4 regions of the Kurthia sp. YJT4 genome follow, and region 3 is predicted to be linked to each of the others. Evidence: riboswitches for the same ligand, from Rfam matches in the RefSeq annotation. Region 3 holds a riboswitch; each other region holds the start of a gene.
The links. Region 3 has a riboswitch for S-adenosylmethionine ahead of metK (methionine adenosyltransferase). Riboswitches for the same ligand answer to the same signal wherever they lie in the genome.
Positions count from the first base shown of each region.

Region 1: linked by a shared signal. The riboswitch ahead of QN089_RS07655 (cyclase family protein) and the one ahead of metK (methionine adenosyltransferase) in region 3 are both predicted to bind S-adenosylmethionine.
Region 2: linked by a shared signal. The riboswitch ahead of QN089_RS13180 (bifunctional homocysteine S-methyltransferase/methylenetetrahydrofolate reductase) and the one ahead of metK (methionine adenosyltransferase) in region 3 are both predicted to bind S-adenosylmethionine.
Region 4: linked by a shared signal. The riboswitch ahead of QN089_RS01405 (MetQ/NlpA family ABC transporter substrate-binding protein) and the one ahead of metK (methionine adenosyltransferase) in region 3 are both predicted to bind S-adenosylmethionine.

Region 1 covers NZ_CP126689.1:1,564,040-1,567,256, reverse strand. Annotated here, with positions in the region: gene QN089_RS07665 (tyrosine-protein phosphatase) at 10-753, shown strand; gene QN089_RS07660 (NAD(P)H-dependent flavin oxidoreductase) at 772-1,737, shown strand; SAM riboswitch class I at 1,803-1,906, shown strand; gene QN089_RS07655 (cyclase family protein) at 1,979-2,737, shown strand; gene QN089_RS07650 (transcriptional regulator) at 2,943-3,104, shown strand.
Region 2 covers NZ_CP126689.1:2,657,511-2,660,727, forward strand. Annotated here, with positions in the region: gene QN089_RS13180 (bifunctional homocysteine S-methyltransferase/methylenetetrahydrofolate reductase) at 1-1,589, opposite strand, end outside; SAM riboswitch class I at 1,682-1,790, opposite strand; gene QN089_RS13185 (class A sortase) at 1,977-2,642, opposite strand; gene hemG (protoporphyrinogen oxidase) at 2,665-3,217, opposite strand, start outside.
Region 3 covers NZ_CP126689.1:2,217,406-2,220,622, forward strand. Annotated here, with positions in the region: gene metK (methionine adenosyltransferase) at 226-1,422, opposite strand; SAM riboswitch class I at 1,678-1,795, opposite strand; gene pckA (phosphoenolpyruvate carboxykinase (ATP)) at 2,063-3,217, shown strand, end outside.
Region 4 covers NZ_CP126689.1:277,959-281,175, forward strand. Annotated here, with positions in the region: gene QN089_RS01400 (methionine ABC transporter ATP-binding protein) at 1-417, opposite strand, end outside; gene QN089_RS01405 (MetQ/NlpA family ABC transporter substrate-binding protein) at 447-1,268, opposite strand; SAM riboswitch class I at 1,350-1,464, opposite strand; gene QN089_RS01410 (pyridoxal phosphate-dependent aminotransferase) at 1,553-2,743, opposite strand; gene QN089_RS01415 (carbon-nitrogen family hydrolase) at 2,857-3,217, shown strand, end outside.

The sequences.
Region 1 (3,217 bases), 650 kb from region 3:
GGCGTTTAAATGTTTTTACCATTCGAAGGAATCCCTAATTTTCGTGATTTAGGTGGTGTAACAACGATTGAAGGTAAACATGTGAAAAAAGGATTACTTTATCGTTGTGGAGAATTAAGTAAGAGTACACCGAAAGATTTGCAACAACTGCAAGCGCTTCATATTCGAACAATCATTGATTACCGAGATGAAAGTGAGATTGAAGCTCATCCGACACCAAGGATACAAGGTGTGCATGACGTCCATGCGCCTGCTAGTCGATCGCAATTTAATCTTGCTTCGATTGAAGATTTAGCGAGTAGTGATTTATTGAAGCAATTGAATATGGATTTATTTAAAGAGTTTTATGCCAGTTTAGCATTTGAAAATCCTGCATATCAAACACTCGTCTCTATTTTAAAAGCACATGAAGGACCGATGATTCAACACTGTACAGCAGGAAAAGACCGCACAGGAATTGGCTCAATGATTACGTACTTGATACTTGGTGTTCCTTATACGACGATTGTCCAAGACTTTTTAGAAACTAATCAATATATGGAGAAACATCCACCATATTGGCAAAAACCTCTTGAATTAGCTGTTAAGGATCCAGAAATTTTGCAGGTATTAGTAGGAGTCAATCAAACATTGCTCGACCATGTACATGATGAGATTTTAAGAAAATACGGTACGATTGAGATGTATTTAAAAGAAGAATATCATATTGATGAACAAACGAGAAAAGAGATTCAAGATTTCTATTTAGAGTAGCATAAGGGGGATTTTGAGATGAAGTGGCAAACAAGTGTAACGGAATTATTAGGAATTGAAAAACCAATTATTCAAGGAGGTCTCGCCTATCTTGGTTATGCAGATTTAGCAGCAGCAGTTTCGAATGCTGGAGGACTGGGCCAAGTGACAGCACTCAGTTTAGATTCTCCAGAAGATTTACGAAAAGAAATTCATAAAACACGCACATTAACAGATTGTCCTTTTGGTGTGAACTTTGCGATTGGACGACACCGTGAACATTACGAACCTTTTGTACAAGTAGCAATAGAAGAAGGTATTCAAATCATTTCGATTACAGGAGGAAATCCAAGTCCTGTATTAGAAATGGTGAAAGACACCGATATGAAGAAGCTTGTACTCGTTTCTTCTGTTAAATTGGCTTTAAAGGCCGAAGAAAAAGGGGCAGATATTGTTGTCGTTGTTGGACAAGAAGGCGGTGGTCACCTCGGTTTAAATGATTTAGGGACACATGTACTCGTTCCGCGCGTTGTCGATGCTGTCAACATCCCTGTAATCGCTTCAGGAGGCATTGCAGATGGTCGTGGTATCTTATCTGCTTTTGCACTAGGAGCAGACGGAGTTGAGATTGGGACACGTTTTATTGCGACAGAAGAATGTGTAGATGCAGCACCACTGTACAAACAAGCATTGATTGAACATGATGAAATGGATACGGTCGTTATTAAACGTTCCATTGGTGGTCCAGCGCGTGTATTACACACACCATTCACAGATGAAATTTTAGAAATTGAACAAAAGACGCCTACATACGAGGCATTAAAAGAGTATATTAGCGGTGCAGCAAACCGTCGTTATATTTACGAAGAGCAGCAAGATGGTTTTGGATATGCAGGTCAAAGTATTGGTTTCATTCATTCCATTCCAACTGTTGCAACTTTATTTGAGCAATTTGAGAAGCAAATTGAAGAAGCAAGAACGCAATTAAATCTAAAAATAAAATAATATTCAGAAAACAGTTGCAATTCCGATTTGCTTACTGTAATATGAAGTTAACAAAAAAATCGTATCTCTTATCAAGAGAAGGCGAGGGACTGGCCCGTTGACCCTTCAGCAACAGACAATGTTAAATTGAACTGTGCTAAATCCTGTAGCGTAAGCTAAAAGATAAGAAGAGTTCCTTTGACTATTCAAAACCTCTTCTTATCAGGAGAGGTTTTTTTGTAGATTAAAAAGGAGTGATGTTATGAGCGAATCGGTTTTACAGCAAGATGTTTTACAAGCATTACAAACATTGAAAAAGCAGAAATGGGTGGACTTGACACATACCTTTAATAGCCAGTCACCTCACTTCCATGCATTCAATCCAGCAAAATTCGATACACTTTTTACACATGATGATGGCTTTTTTGCACAACAATTTTCTTTTGCAGGTCAGTATGGAACACATCTTGATGCACCGATACACTTTGTACGAGATACACGCTATATCGAGGAACTTCATCTTCAGGAGTTAGTACTGCCACTTATTGTTGTAGATATTACAGCTCAAGTACAAAAGAATCCAGGTCACACGGTAACGATTGAAGACATCCTCTCATTTGAGGATCAAAATGGCATCATTGAAGCCGACTCATTTGTCGCATTACGCACAGACTGGTCGAAGCGCTGGCCCGACCATGATATCTTTAATAATATTGATGAAGCAGGCGTGGCTCATGTGCCAGGTTGGTCTGTCGAAGTATTATCTTTTTTATTCAAAGAACGAGGCATTAAAGCGATTGGTCATGAAACATTTGATACAGATTCGAGTGAAGAATATCGAAAACATGGCTCATTAGCCGCAGAGTATTTCGTTTTAGAACAAGATACGTATCAAGTCGAACTTTTAACGAATTTAGATCAACTTCCGGCAAAAGGGGCAGTTATCTTTAATATCGTGGCTAAACCTGAAAAAGCATCTGGTTTTCCCGTACGCTCATTTGCGATTACACCGAATCAATAAAGGCTCATTTGTCTTAAACTATACAGACTCATTTGTCGTGGAAACACCTTGTCATCTCAAGGTGTTTTTTGTTTCAAAAATAATATTATTATGTAAACCAAATATTTTCGTTGAATTTTCAGAAAATGAGTTGACATCTTTTTTCATCTGTTATATATTAAGTACAACAAATGAAACTGTTATATAACAAAAGGAGAGATGTTCAATGGAACACTTTATGGAAGGTTATCAAATATATTGTCAGGCTTGCGAAAATTATGGGTTGGAGTCGATGAATTACCATTTATATGTCAAACAATTAACAGAGGAGCAATTGTATGCATTTAATGAGTATAAGAGAGACGCCACAATTCAAGAGATTAGCTAGGTATTAAACCTCTATTTTCCACTTAATGTGTAAAGTAGAGGTTTTTGTATGTCCTAAGACCTTCTTTTATGAAAAGTTATTTACTTTTTTTATAGAGTATGGAATACTTTCTA
Region 2 (3,217 bases), 440 kb from region 3:
TCAGAATTTCGTAAACTTGTTAGTGGCATGATTCCGATGTAAATCGGTGTATCTAAATGTTTTGTTGCTTCATAAATTTCAATAATTTTCTCTTTTGAGTAAACAGGCTGTGTAATGAAATAATCCGCACCTGCTTCAATCTTTTTCTCTAAACGTGGAATGGCACGTTCGACGACACGTACATTCGGATTGAATGCTGCCGCTACAGAGAAGTTTGCCTTTTTACGTAGTGGTTTTCCCGAGAAAGAAATACCTTCGTTTAATTTTTTAATTAATTGTAGTAATTCAATGCTCGATACATCATAGACGCTTGTAGCACCTGGGAAATCCCCTACCTTTGTTGGATCACCTGTCACAGCTAAAATATCGTGAATACCTAATGCATCTAAGCCCATCAAATGAGATTGTAGCCCGATTAAATTACGGTCACGACATGTAATATGTGCTAATGCTCGTACATTCTTTTCATATTTTAAAATCGATCCCATCGCCACATTCGATACACGCGGTGAAGCAAGTGAATTATCTGCCATTGTGACAATATCGGCGCCCGCTTTTTGTAAAATCGCTGCTCCCTCTAAAAACTTTTCCGTTTCTAAATGGCGCGGTGTATCAAGTTCAACGATAATGGAACGCCCTTTTTTTACTTTCTCGTGAAGTGGTTCAAATTTAGACACATTAGCTTCACGAATCACTTCTTCTTTAGTTGTGATAACTTCTTTATTTTCCATTGGTAAAACATCTGATAAATGTTTCTTCACTTCGTGAATATGTTCAGGTGTTGTTCCACAGCATCCACCAATTAAGCGAACCCCTTCATCACGTAATTCAACTGCAGCGCGCCCAAAATATTCTGCTTCTGATTCATATACCACTTTTCCTTCTTCTACATCGAGTAGACTTGCATTCGGATACGCAGATAAGAACGAGTTCTTTGGTAGCTCAACATTTTCAAGCGCCTTCACTGTATGGTACGGGCCTAACCGACAGTTCACACCGACAACATCAGCTCCAGCTCTTTCTAAATGTTGCAGTGCATCATTCAACTTCATTCCATTTAATAAAACCCCTGGGTCATGCATCGAAACTTGCGCTACAATCGGTCCATCTGAGAATATGCGAATTGTTTTCACTAATGTTTCAAGCTCTTCTAAGTCGTAAAATGTTTCGAGTAGTAAACCATCTACACCTGCATCAAGTAATACTTTTGCTTGTAAAACAAGTGATTCAATAATCTCATCTAGTGAATGTTCATCCTTACGAATACCTCGAATTCCACCAATTGTTCCAAGTACGTACTCGCCATTCTTTGCAGCTCTTTTCGCTACCTCTACACCCGCACGATTCAGTGCTTCATATTCATCTTGAATACCGTAGCGAGCTAACTTAATCGTATTCGCTGTGTACGTATTCGTCTGAATGACATCAGCGCCCGCTTCAATATATAGTTTATGAATATTCTCAATTACTTCCGGCTTTCGAACATTCAGTTCTTCATAACAAAAATCAATCCCATATGAATAGAGCAGTGTCCCCATTGCGCCATCTGCTGTTAATACCTTTGTCTTTAAATCTTCTAGTAACCCCATACACTCCCCATCCTTCCTTCATTTCAAAAAAGCTATAAAAAAACCTTCTTACATTGCATAAGAAGGTTTGAACTGACACTTGAAAATAAGCCTTCTTATCTTTTAAGAACCATACGTCCTTCTGGAATTAGCACCTGACCATCTAAATGGCTGGTTGCTGAAGCGTCGTCGGGCCAGTCCCTCGGCTTCTCTTGATAAGAAATTATTGAATTTTTAAAATATTAAAAGAATCATACCTCTTAAATAGAGTACCGTCAATAGCTTCTACCACTTTCAGCTAAATATTGTACGAAAAAGCGCTTACTTTATCACAATATTTCGTAAATTCAGTAATAGGTATTAAAAAAAAGCGTATGAGGTTTTTTCACATCTCATACGCTTCATATTTTATTTTTTTATCGTAAATGCATCGCCAGCATTTGAATCAAAGTCACGCGCATTGACATACTCACCTTGTACAATTAATCGTTTCGAACCATCATAATTACATGTAACGAGCGTCAGTAGTCTTTTTTTAGCTTGATTTTCGATAACTTGAACGTCAGTTGCTTCTGTAATAAAGATTTTTGTAATTTTATACGTATACACACGCTTATAGTCCGTTGTGTACATAAGCATTCCTTTTTTTGCTTTCGTTAAAGGGCTAAATAATGTTTTATCATTATTCATATTATGACCTGCTAATGCATAATTACCTTGCCCCATCTTCATATCCTTCTTTAATGTACCTGCGCCAATTGCTAGATTTGTATTTGAAATTCCGTATAAAATAGGCAATTGTAAAGATACATCGGGAACACTTAATGCACCAATTGAATGTACATCACCTTGATTCATTTGTGCCTTTAATACATCTTGTAAGCTAATATTTTCCACATTACCAAAATCAAAGCTTACGTCATCCGCATTTTGTGCTTTTTGTTCATCAAACTGCTCAATTGCTTGATTACTCATATGTGACACGATGAACCCCATAATTTGTTTATTGAAAATTAGTGCAACACCTAAAACAAACAAAACAATGCCAATCGTTAAACTTAATTTCCTGTTCATTATGGAATCCTCCTTTCACACTTTATACGAATTCTCGTTGTCTTTGAATAAATTGATTCATAACTCGCGTAGCCACTTCTTCACCATTTTGAATACATAAACCAATCCCCACACCATAATACGAACAACCAGCTAAATGTACATGTGGATGATATTTCACCATTTGTTTTTCAATACGTTCAACTGCTTGTTTATGTTGTAAATTATAAATTGGCATCGCATCAAACCATTTTTTTACATCAATCCATGTTGGTTCATCTATTATTTTTAAGCTTTTTTCGATGTCTTGACGTGCTATTTGTGCTAATTCATCATTTGTCATCTGACAAAATTCTTCAAAACGAGGATTATTCTTTTTATAAAACATACGGATAAGTAACTTATCGTCTTTAGAAGTATGACGCCATTTGCGACTTGTCCATGTACATGCATTACAATCTACATCATTACCTGATGATACAATATATCCTGTACCATCTGCTGGTAGCACATCATTCGGTAAATCATAAGCCAAGTAAACTGTAATAATAGAACCCGTTTGTAGTTCTTCAAAATCACGTTGGAAAGGCTCTTCC
Region 3 (3,217 bases):
CAATTCATTGCACGAATCGGATCTTTTCGTAAATTATAAAAAAACATTCGACCGAATAATTACTTAGTTGTGTAATTTTTTATACGAATATTTATGCGTACCAATCGCGCATAGTATATTTGAAAACTCATTCTTACACTATTTTATACTGTTAAAAATTGATGTAAACGATAAAAAAATGGCAGGAGTTTCATGTTTTTGCATGACTCCTACCATTTTACTTTATTATTTTAAAAGTTTTGCTTTTAATGCATCTGCTTTGTCTGTTGCTTCCCATGGAACATTTAAATCCGTGCGTCCAAAATGACCATAAGCTGCTGTTTGTTTATATATAGGACGACGTAAATCAAGCATTTTAATAATACCTGCTGGACGTAAGTCAAATAATTCACGAACAGCTTCTACAAGTTCTGCTTCTGTTACTTTGCCTGTGCCGAATGTATCGATTGCGATTGATACAGGTTGTGCTACACCGATTGCATATGCTAGCTGTACTTCTGCTTTATCTGCAAGACCAGCAGCTACGATGTTTTTCGCTACATAGCGCGCTGCATAAGCACCTGAGCGGTCAACTTTTGTAGCATCTTTACCAGAGAATGCACCACCACCATGACGTGCATAACCACCGTAAGTATCAACAATAATTTTACGACCTGTTAAACCTGCATCACCTTTTGGTCCACCAATTACAAAGCGACCTGTTGGATTAATAAAGTATTTTGTATCTGCATCTAATAATTCAGCAGGTACAACTTCCGCAATCACATGTTTACGAAGGTCTTCATTGATTTGTTCTAATGTTACTTCCTCATCATGTTGTGTTGAGATAACGATTGTATCCACACGCACAGGGTGGTTATTTTCATCGTATTCTACCGTGACTTGTGTTTTACCATCTGGACGTAAATACTTTAATAATCCTGATTTGCGAACTTCTGTTAAGCGACGTGATAATTTATGCGCTAGACTAATTGGTAGCGGCATTAGTTCAGGTGTTTCATTATTTGCATAACCGAACATTAAACCTTGGTCGCCAGCACCGATTGCTTCGATATCTTCATCTGTCATGCTTCCTTCACGTGCTTCTAAAGCTTGGTCAACACCTTGTGCAATATCAGGTGACTGTTCACCGATTGCTACAAGTACAGCTAGGTTTTCTGCATCAAAACCATATTTACCACGTGTATAACCGATTTCTTGAACTGTTTCACGAACAATTCCTTTAATATCTACATACGTAGATGTTGTAATTTCTCCTGCTACTAACACAAGTCCTGTTGTAACAGTTGTTTCACATGCTACACGAGCATTTGGATCTTTTGCGATGATTGCATCTAAAATCGCATCTGAAATTTGGTCACAAATTTTATCAGGGTGTCCTTCCGTAACACTTTCTGATGTAAATAATCGACGTTGAGCCATAATTGGTTTCCTCCTATACGAGATCGCCTCGAAAAAAGATACGGTACTCTTTATCCATGTGTGTTTCTTCTATATAAATGTAGAAAAAACTCCAAGCCAGCCTATGCTGCTTTTTACACGAGGATTTTTTTTATAGAAAGTGCCAGTATATACGTAATAAAAAGGTAGTTGTTCCACCACCATATATTTTGAAATAAAAAAACCCTCTCACTCATACAGTATGAGAGAAAGGGGTTATTTCGTAAGCACCTTTCACTCTTATCGTTCAAGGAATGAATCCTTGCATTCAGATTAGCACCAGCGCATCTCGTGAAATGAAATGCAGGTTGCCGGGTTTCATAGGGCCTGACCCTCCACCAGCTCGGGATAAGAGTATCCGTTCATAGCCTATGTTAGTAGAATTATACGTCGATGTCAACCTCAATCTGAATATGACTTAAATGTTATACCTATATATAGAGTGTTTTAAATAAAGTATATATATAATTTGTCCTAAACATGATAAAATGTTAAAAAAATAAAAAAACATATCATATTAGTATAGACTAATTCTTTTAATGTGTTATACTAATTCCATAAATGATGACTAACCACATTTGTGGGTACAATAAATACGAAAAAAGGATGGTATATACACATTATGAATTCAGTAGAAATGATGAATGAACTGAACACACTTCTATCAGGTAATAACATTAAAGAACAACTAACTGTTCCAGAATTAGTTGAAAAAGCAACATCTCGCGGTGAAGCGATTTTAACAGTTGATGGTGCATTACGTGCTAACACAGGTAAATATACAGGTCGTTCTCCTAAAGATAAGTTTATGGTTGAAGAAGCGTCTTCAAAAGATCATATTGATTGGGGTTCAGTAAACCGTCCAATCTCATCTGAAGTATTTGATGCCCTTTATACAAAAGTAATTAATTATCTTAAAGAAAAAGAAGAAGTGTTCGTATTCAAAGGTTTTGCTGGTGCTGACGCTGAAACACGTTTAGCAATCCGCGTTGTGAACGAATATGCTTGGCATAATCTATTTGCACATAATCTATTTATTCGTCCAACAGAAGAAGAAGCTGCAAACCATATTGCTGATTTCACAATCGTATCAGCTCCAACATTCCATGCAAACCCAGCTATAGACGGTACAGAATCAGAAACATTTATTATGGTTTCACTTGAAAAGAAAATTATCTTAATCGGCGGTACAGAATACGCAGGAGAAATGAAAAAATCAATCTTCGGTATTATGAACTACTTATTACCACAACAAGGTATTTTATCAATGCACTGCTCAGCAAACGTTGGTGAAAAAGGTGATACAACTTTATTCTTCGGACTTTCTGGTACAGGTAAAACTACTTTATCTGCAGACGCAAACCGTAAATTAGTTGGTGACGATGAGCATGGTTGGTCAGATAATGGCGTATTCAACATTGAAGGTGGTTGCTATGCAAAAACAATCAACCTTTCAGCTGAAAAAGAACCTGAAATTTATAACGCAATTCGTTTCGGTACAGTACTTGAAAACGTAGTAGTAGATGAAGAAACACGTATCCCAGATTATGATGATGAAACACCGACTCAAAATACACGTGCTGCTTATCCGATTACGAATATTGATAATATCGTATTACCATCTGTTGCAGGTCACCCAAATACAATCATCTTCTTAACTGCAGATGCATTTGGTGTATTACCTCCAATCTCTAAATTAACAAAAGAACAAGCAATGTATCACTTTATCTCTGGCTTCACTTCAAAAACACCTGGTACAGAACGTGGTGTTGTAGAA
Region 4 (3,217 bases), 1.2 Mb from region 3:
AGCAGGATAGTTCGTTGCGCGGTCTTCTAAACCAACAATTTGTAGGTATTTTTGTACACGTGCATCTAATTCTTTTTTCGGTACACCCGCTAGCTTTAATGGAATCGCGATATTTTCATACACTGTGACTGTTTTTAATAAGTTAAAGTGTTGGAAAATCATACCGACTTTACTGCGTACTTTACGCAAACCAGATGCCGATAACTTCGTTAAATCTTTCCCATCGATTAGAACTTGTCCTTTTGATGGTTGTTCAAGTAGATTCACACAACGAATTAATGTACTTTTACCAGCACCACTATAGCCAATAACACCATGAATTTCTCCAGCAGGTACTGTAAGATTGACATCTCTTACAGCAGTTACGACTTTTTTATTTGAAACGAAATTTTTCTCAATATTTTTCAGCTCAATCATAGATGACTCCTCCTTTTCAATCTAACCGTTTACTTATCGAATACAGGGATTACTGCACCGTCAAATTCATCTTCAATGAATTTTTTCACTGTCTCTGAGTGATAAGCTTTAACGAATTTTTTTACATCTGCGTCATTTTTATGTGATTCTTCTACAACAATTGCGTTGATATGTGGTGAATCTGTATTTTCACGTAGTAGCGCTGTTTTTGGATCAATGCCTGCTTCTAAAACGAAGTTCGTATTAATCATTGCTGCATCTACTTCGTCTAATTGACGTGGTAATTGTGAAGCTTCTAGTTCTACAAATTTAAATTTATTTTTGTTTTCTGCAATATCTTTCGGTGTTGCCAATTTATCGCCAGTATCTTTTAGAGAAATAACTTTTTTGCTTGCTAGTACTTGTAAGGCACGATCACCATTCGCCGCATCATTTGGAATTGCGATTGTTGAACCCGCTTTTAAATCTTCTAATTTCTTCACCTTTTTCGAATATAGACCCATTGGCGTTAAAATTGTTGTACCAACTGATACAAGGTTTTCATTTTTCTCTTTATTGAAGTTCGCTAAGAAAGTTAGTGTTTGGAAACTGTTTGCATCCAAGTCGCCTTCTACAAGAGAAGTATTCGGTAATACATAATCAGAGAATGCTTTAATCTCAACATCTAAACCATCTTTTTTCGCTACTTCCGCTGCTTTTTTTGCGATTTCTTCGTGTGGTCCGCCCGTTACACCTAATACTAATTTGTTATCTTCGGCTGCTGCTTGGCTATCTTCTGTTTTCTTCCCACATGCTGCTAATACTGATGCTGATAATACAAGTGATAATACGATTCCTGTTGCTTTTTTCATAAATAAAACGCTCCTTTTTGTATGTAGCATATAAAAAAACCTCTCTTAACAAAAAGAGAGGTGAAAGTGTTGGTTTTACCTCTCTTATCTATCAAGATTTTGTCATCTTGCTGGAATTAGCACCTTTCACAATACCGATGTATTGGAAGGTTGCCGAGCTTCATAGGGCCAGTCCCTCAGCTACTCTTGATAAGAGATTTTATATTTTTATATAACTATTTGATATATTCAATCTATAGTTAATTTTCAGTAAAGTCAAACATTATTTTCTTGAGAAAACAAAATTAATGCACTTTCGAGCGAAAAACAGTCGAAAATTCAGGTAGATGTGCAATACGTTCTACAGCTTCAACTAATCGTTCAGGCGATACGAGTAAACCAACGCGAACGTAACCCTCACCATGTAGACCGAATCCATTACCTGCTGCAACTGCAACAGAAGCGTTCTCTAAGAGAAGATCTGCAAAAGTTTCACTCGTATAACCCTCAGGCACTTTTAACCAAGCAAAAAAGCTACCCGCAGGTGCAGTGACAGACCATCCAACCTTTGAACATGCTTGAATCAATGCTTCACGACGAGCTTCATATACAGTTAATTGTTCTTCTACACAATCTTGTGGACCTGTTAATGCATGTGCTGCGGCAACTTGAATCGCTGGGAAAATGCTGCAATAAAGGTGATCTTGTAGCAAATTAAGTCCTGCAATCACTTCTTTATTGCCAACAGCAAAGCCAACACGCCATCCTGCCATATTATACGTTTTCGATAAGGTATAAAATTCAACACCGATCTCTTTTGCACCTTCTGTTTGTAAAAAGCTAGGTGGTTTTACATCATCAAAACCAAGCGCTCCATAAGCGAAGTCATGCATAACAACGAAGTCATGTTGTTTTGCAAGCTGTACCGTTTCTTCAAAAAATGCAGGTGTCGCTGTAGCACCTGTAGGATTATTCGGGTAATTCAAATACATCAATTTTGCACGTTCTAAAATATCAGGTGCAATTTCCGCATAATCAGGTAAAAACTGATTTTCAGCAAGAAGTGGCATCGTTTCAAAGTTTACATGACTAAGTGCGACACCTGATAAATAGTCGGGATAGCCAGGGTCAGGAAGTAACATGGTATCGCCAGCATTTAAGAGTGTCATCGGCAGTTCTACTAGACCAGCTTTCGCACCGAATAGCACAGCGACTTCTGTTTCAGCATCGAGTGTTACATCATATTCACGTTTATAAAATGTCACAATCGCCTCTTTTAATTCATCAATTCCACGAAACGGTGAATATTTATGATTCGCGACATCGGCTGTTGCCTCTTGCATCGCCTTGACGATATGAGGAGGTGTCGGGCGGTCTGGATTTCCCTGACCTAAATTAATAATATCGTGACCTTCTGCAACTTTTTCGGCTACACGTTTTGCGAGTTTCGCGAAAAATTGTTCAGGTAATTTTTTGAGTAAATCAGAATAAGGCATTTGGTTGCCTCCTTTGGCTTTTTTGTTATGATAGAGAAAGAAATATTCTGAATAGTAGAAGTTTTATCGTGAATCATAATACTTTTCAGAAAAAAAGTCTAGGTGGTGGAGAGATGAAATTAGGTTGTATTCAGCTACAAGTTGCTTTTGGCGATGTTGAAAAAAATTTTTCTCGTGTGGAAGAATTAATTCGAGAAGCTGCAAATAAAGGGGCGGAAATTGTCATTCTACCAGAGATGTGGAATACGAGTTACGCACTTGAAAAACTTGAAGGTCTTGCGGATGTTGACGGAGAAAGAACAAAAGCCTTTTTATCACAATTAGCAAAAGAATTGCATGTTCATATTGTGGGCGGTTCAGTCGCAACGAAAAAGGGCGACAAATTCTATAATACGATGCTCGTCTACAATAATGAGGGTGAGCTAGTAGGCGAATACGATAAAGCACACTTATTCCGCTTGATGGATGAACACT